Regions from separate parts of the Bilifractor sp. LCP19S3_H10 genome, predicted to be linked through region 1. Evidence: riboswitches for the same ligand, from Rfam matches in the RefSeq annotation. Region 1 holds a riboswitch; the other holds the start of a gene.
What was found. A riboswitch is a leader RNA that binds a small molecule or an ion and turns the genes downstream of it on or off. The one in region 1 is predicted to bind thiamine pyrophosphate.

Region 1 (3,243 bases):
TTTGATCACTTCCCGCAGCTCCGTTCAAGCCACATTGCTTTTTACTCGTCGCTGCCCCTCAAGGGGCATCCGTATTACTTACCCTGACCCTTAAAAGGGTCTTCGTATTCCTTTACGCTGAGCTTGTCCTGTATGATATCCGCCCGCTCCTGGTCTTGGATATATTTTCTGATGGTAGCTTCATTTAACCCTACTGTACTGACATAATATCCTTCTGACCAAAAATGTCTGTTTCCAAACTTGTATTTTAAATTTGCGTGCCTGTCAAACATCATAAGGGCACTTTTCCCCTTCAAATATCCCATAAATGACGCCACACTGATCTTAGGTGGTATGCTAACCAGCATATGTACATGATCTGGCATCAGATGACCTTCGATAATTGTGACACCTTTATATGTACATAATTGATGAAGTATCTCTGCAAGGTCTTGCTTGTATTGATTGTAAATGATTTTTCGCCTATACTTTGGTGTGAACACGATATGGTACTTGCACAGCCATTTGGTATGCGCAAGGCTATTCGCCTGGTTCGCCATGAGATCACCTCTTTCTTTTAAATAGTGGCTTGGACACCTCTATTATAGAAAGAGTTGATCTCAATTGTATAACCATTTGACTCTCACCCGCATAGCGGGTGGTTTTTTATTTCGCTCGGCTCATATTTCCGTTGGGAAATACTCGCTCGAGCTCAACAGGCTAAAGCCCATAACAAGGAAGGCCGCCACGCAACAGTTTGCGCAGCGGCCTTCTTCTACATATCTTCCGTATCGTATTATATATTTTCAGTATTATATATTTTCAGTATTCTATATCTGCCATATTTTATATCTGCAGTATTCCATATCTGCCGTATCCCACTATCTGGTTCCCCAGACGTTTACAATCACACACCCGATGATAATCAGCACGATTCCAAAGACGCCGACACCGGTCAGCTTCTGCCGGAACAGCAGATAGCCGATGACATTTGTGGCGATCAGTCCCACTCCGCACCAGATTGCGTAGGCGACGCCCACGTTCATACGATCCATGACGTGAGAAAAGGTGTAGTAGCACACACAATAACACGCGATACAGATAATTGACGGTAACGGCCGGGTAAAGTGATGCGTATACTTCAGGAGCGACGTTGCCGCCACCTCCGAAGCGATCAGTACTGTCAGCAGAAAAACAGTCATTTTGATTCCTCCTGCATGTTCACTTACACGGATGCTGTCTCATACTGCGACCGACCGGGAATTCCTGCGCTGCATCATCCACGGACATTCCGGCCTTCAGCGTCTCATACTGCGACCGTCCGGAAATTCCCGCACACGCGCCGTCTCAGTGCCTCGCCCGTGCCTTATGCCACGCTCTGTCTCGAATTACCTCCCGCAAGCGCCATCCCTCTGACCCTTATCATCGCCTTATTCACGGCCGGTATGAGAAGCAGCACAATGGTAAGTCCGCACTCCACGAAGATGTAGATCGCATTGTAGGCAAGGGAGTATCCGATCGCCGACATTCCGTATTCATTGCCATAGCTTCCAAAGAAAATGTAGCCTGAAAGAACCGCGAAGAAATACCTGCCGACAACTCCAAGCAGATAGCCTTTGATCAGTCCGTGTTTCGCCCCGGAAAACACACCGGAGAGTCCGAGAACCGTAAACGCAAACACATAATCCACCAGCATTTGCGGCAGAGAAATAATATAGGGATCGATGATCAGCTGGAGAAGACCGTAGGCAAGACCTGCAAACAGCCCTGTCCCAAGGCCGTACCAATATCCCACAAGCGATATCAGCAGCATGGAAAAGAAGGTTATGCTGCCGCCCATCGGCAGATGAAACAGCTTGATCATGGATGCGACCGTCGCAAGCGCGATTGCCATCGCCGAGAATACAAGCTTTCTTGTGCCGAGCACACCCTTCTGGTCCGGTTTCCGGATCAGGCAGACCAGAAGCAGTGCCAGAATGATCACGGCAATTACTGCAATGTAGCCGACCTGCGTCAGCTGATATACTCCGTCACTTCCAAGAGTAGCAAATACAGACATAATATAATCCTCCTCACAGTTGTCTGCGGGAGGATTTCACTTTTCAAAAATACGGAACTCTCAGAAACATTCATTTCTTTGATCACACAGCCTGCATTCAGACTCAGCTTCCCTACGCCGGCATTAACCGGATCAGGTCATCAGGGTCAGCCGCATGCACGGCACTCTCAGCTTCCGCTCCCCCAGCAGTTTTTCTTTGTATTTACAGTATAGCAGATAAAGCAAAACCGTCAATTCATTTTCCTGCTGATTCAGTGACCGCTCATTTCCCCGCTGATTCAGTGACCCGCGAAGTGCTCCTTCGCGAATTCCATATCCTGCACCAACTCCGCAGCCCCAAGATAATTGCCCTTCCGGTCTCTTACGGCAAGATAGTTCACCAGCATGGTCCTTCCGTTTTTCTCCATCCATACCGGTACACTGTCCCTGCTTCCGTCCCGGAAGCTGTCCAGAATACTGCGGACCATGGGCTCTACCTTTGGCGGATGGCAGGAAAAGACCTCCCGGTCAATGGCCATTCCCGCGCGCTTGAAGACCTTCGGTCCCTCATTGAAGTAGCGGTTGATGTTGTCCGCATCAATAAAACTGATCTCCATCGGTATGGTGTTCAGCAGTGCTGTAAGCTGCGGAACCGTCATATGTCCGCCCGGCATCACAACCTCGCCCTGGGAGAGGCCAGGCTTTTCTGCCTTTTTCTCTGCGTTCAGAGCCTGCTCCGCTTCTTCCCAGTCCGTAAAGGACTGACCGAGGATCTCCGTATAATCTCCGGAGTCCCGGTACACCGAATACCAGTCTTCCGCCGTGAAATTCACCGCGCAGATCGGGAAGAGAATATTATTTTCTTTGTAAATCATTTCCTCCGCCCGGTCAAGCACCGCCGACAGCCGGCCGTACCAGTCGTCGTCGTGATCTTCATCCTTTGAAAGCGCACTGATCTCGTCGCGGATCTCATCATCCACGGTCCACATGACATCTGACGGGCCGGAGATATCATAACGCACCTTCAGATGCGGATAGAGCAGATCTCCTTTCTTCGCGTAGTGAACTGCAATCTCGCGAAGCTGTGACATAAGCCCGTCGTCCGCACTCTTTCCGGCGACAGCCTCACGCGCACGGAGAAGAAGCGTCTCGATTGCCTGATTCTCCCTCTCAAAAAGATTCAGCGGATGGCCCGGAACCGATGCGAGCGAAGCCGCCAGCTCTTT
Region 2 (3,243 bases), on a different contig from region 1:
CGCTGCCCCTCCGCGATGACCTCAGGGTCCGAAGTGAACAGCCTGGTCAGCGGTCCCGCCGCCAAAAACACCACAGCACCGATCACCACGCCATAAACGAGCTCGCAATACATTCCGGCACGATATGTCCGCTTCACCCTCGGCGCATTCCCCGCTCCGACATTCTGCGCCATCACCGAGGTCATGGCGTGCGCGATATTCTGCTGGGGAATTGTCGCGAAATCATCCACCCGGTTCGTTGCGTTAAAAGCCGCCGTCGCGTTTACCCCGAGCGTATTTACGATGGTCTGGGTTCCGATCTTTCCCATCTGAACCGTGCTCTGCTGGAGCGCACTCACAAAACCGAACGCAAGGGTTTTCTTCAGCATCGACCAGTCAAAGATCAGCCATTTTTTTCCGAGCCGAAGCTCCGGAACCTTCCTCTGAATATAGAAATAACAGAGAACCGCACTGAGGGCCTCACAGATCACCGTACTGATTGCGGCGCCCTCCACTCCCATATGAAGTAACGCGATAAAAAAGAGATCTCCCAGAATATTCAGTACCGCGCTTCCACCGAGAAAAATCAGCGGAGAGACGCTGTCACCCATCGCGCGCAGCATACTGGCCAGATAATTATAGATAAAGCTGAAGAACATGCCGAACAGTATGATCCTCAGATAGAAGACTCCCTCCGGAAGAATGACCGCCTCCACCTGCAGCGCCATCAGAAGCGGCTTCGCTGCCACAAACATCACAGCCGCGACTGCCACGGAGAAAACGCACCCCGAGATCATTCCCGTACTTACCTGTCTCCGCAGCTCCTCCTTCTTTCCCGCTCCATACAGCGTACTCACCAGTATTCCCGCCCCGAGGCAGATCCCGTTTGTGAAAAGCAGAACCAGCGTAACCAGAGGATTTGTCGTACCCACTGCCGCGAGCGCTGTTTTTCCGACAAACCGCCCCACAATCATGCTGTCTGCCGCATTATAGGTAAGCTGAAGAAGCGTTCCCAGAACCAGGGGAATTGTAAACAGTATCAGGGTCTTTAGAATCGGCCCTTTCGTCATATCCTTCGTCATATCCCAAACCCGCTTTCAAACTCATACCTGCACATTATACCACCGAAGCCACCGGATTCCATTTTAAATCTGCGGCAAGAAGACAAAATCACCATTTAACGACTTTCCTGTCTTTAACCACACAGGATTGACACTGAAAAATAAAGTGACTAAAATATAAAAATACAGCAGGGGAGTCCGCCGGAAAGGACTGAGATACAGATGTTGTCTGTGACCCTTATACCTGATCTGGATCATGCCAGCGTAGGAAGCGTAAAGAGAATCACCGGATTTTTCCGTAGAAAACCCGCTCTTCATCCTTGATACAGCAGTGCCTGATTCATTCCGGCGCTGCTGCATTTTTATGCCGACAGACGCAGATATCCACCTGCGGCGGACGATTTCCTTGTTGGCTGTTGAATACGAAGATGTTGAAAAGGGAAAAGGAGGAAAAAAGAAATGAAGGCAAGTGTAGCCATTCAGACATTACCAGATGTGGACAACGATGAAGAGCTGATCCGGATTGTAGATGAGGTTATCGCCTACATCAAGAGCACCGGCCTCAGCTATTATGTGGGGCCTTTCGAGACCGCCATCGAAGGAGACAGCTACGACCAGCTGATGGACGTGGTAAAGGAATGCCAGCATGTCGCAATCCGCGCCGGTGCACCGTCTGTCTCCGCATACATCAAGGTGGTATACAACCCGGAGCAGGAGATTCTGAGTATCGACAAAAAAGTTTCAAAACATCATACTGCATAAGTCCGGTCGCATAGTTCCATACCCATGCGGACTTATACAGAATCACCGCACACATAGTGTATGTAAGAGTCCGGATACAAAAAAGAGCGGCATCGCCGCTCCTTTTTTGTGCCGTACTGTCACTGTGATCAGATCTCCGCTTTCCAGAGTCCGTGCAGATTACAGTATTCATATGCCGCGACTGGTTCCTCTCCATCCGCGAGCGCAAAGACCGCTTCCGGCTTATCTCCCGGTTTCAGATCTCTCTTCTGGAATCCGTTCTTTGTCTCCAGAATGATCCACTGGATATAATGCTCCTCCAGCATCGGATGTGCCACACTTCCAACCTTGACCGTAACCGTTCCGTTCTCAACACTGACAACCGGCACATGCTTCTCTGTCGCCGCGTCCGTTGTGTTCGGTGTAAGCTCCTTCATTGTCTCGCCGCAGCACTTCGGCGTGCAAGCCGTCTTCTCTGTCAGAAAAGTAATAAAGTTTCCGCATCCATCACATCTGTAAAATAACATTTCTGTGCCTCCTTTTCATCTGCAGCTCTGGCATGTGGATCAATACAGCTCCTGGCATGTCTGTAACATAGCCCTTTATCTCATGATACACGAATATTAAGTCATACTCAAGCATATTTTCTGTAAAATAAAAGGAGCAGTACGCATTTTACAGATCTGTCTCTGTCCGGATGCCAAGGATTCTGTCCCGGCACAGGCTGACCGGATACCAGCTGCAGGTTCCACATATGGAATGCAGTTTTTCCCGAGTCATATGATCATCAATGTCCCGTATCAGCTTCTGATAATTGTAGGTCTCTCCCTCCTTCAGACCGAACAATTCCAGAACCTTCCGGTCAAAGGCAAGCACCTTGTCATCGCTCACGCAATGCTCAGGATCCCTGAGATTCGGACAGGCGGCACAGATATCATCCGGATGAAGGGTGATCTCAACACAAAAGCTCTCTTCCCGGCGCATGCGTGTCACATAATCCGTCATCCCTCTGACAAAATTTTCATCATAGCCTTTTCCCTCATAACCCTGCGTACACAGCAGATGATGGGGACGTAGTCTCATATCCGCCTTCCGGCCGTCTGTCTCCATAGCACCGATGCTCCTTCCAAAATGAAATGAGGTAAACGCGTTCGCTCGTGATTCACATTTTGTATTCCGAAAATGACACAAAACACGGTAACACCCGATTCACATTATGTATTTTTATTCTACTGACAAGTTAATGAATTCAGACAGCAGCTGTGCGTCTGACCTCCAGAACATGCGCCTTCTCCAAAGAATGCTTCAGAACCGGACCGAGAATCAGCACCAGAACCGCCTTCAGGATTGATGTCGGAATGAAGGGTATCACGCATGCCGTGAGCGCCGTAGCCAGATTTGACTGAGCGACTGCCATAAACCAGACAGAACCCACTGCATAGTTTACAACATAGCCGACCAG

Region 2: it holds a riboswitch for thiamine pyrophosphate, as region 1 does, so the genes downstream of both, ACTQZS_RS10595 (thiamine-binding protein) here and ACTQZS_RS10185 (energy-coupled thiamine transporter ThiT) in region 1, are expected to answer to the same signal.

The regions. Positions count from the first base shown of each region.
Region 1 covers NZ_JBQKFT010000012.1:38,765-42,007, reverse strand. The annotation lists gene tnpA (IS200/IS605 family transposase) at 75-539, opposite strand; gene ACTQZS_RS10190 (DMT family transporter) at 861-1,181, opposite strand; gene ACTQZS_RS10185 (energy-coupled thiamine transporter ThiT) at 1,346-2,038, opposite strand; TPP riboswitch at 2,131-2,232, opposite strand; gene ACTQZS_RS10180 (DUF438 domain-containing protein) at 2,317-3,243, opposite strand, start outside.
Region 2 covers NZ_JBQKFT010000013.1:15,197-18,439, reverse strand. The annotation lists gene ACTQZS_RS10600 (MATE family efflux transporter) at 1-1,061, opposite strand, end outside; TPP riboswitch at 1,221-1,328, shown strand; gene ACTQZS_RS10595 (thiamine-binding protein) at 1,500-1,802, shown strand; gene ACTQZS_RS10590 (desulfoferrodoxin family protein) at 1,931-2,308, opposite strand; gene ACTQZS_RS10585 (DUF1284 domain-containing protein) at 2,457-2,891, opposite strand; gene ACTQZS_RS10580 (biotin transporter BioY) at 3,031-3,243, opposite strand, start outside.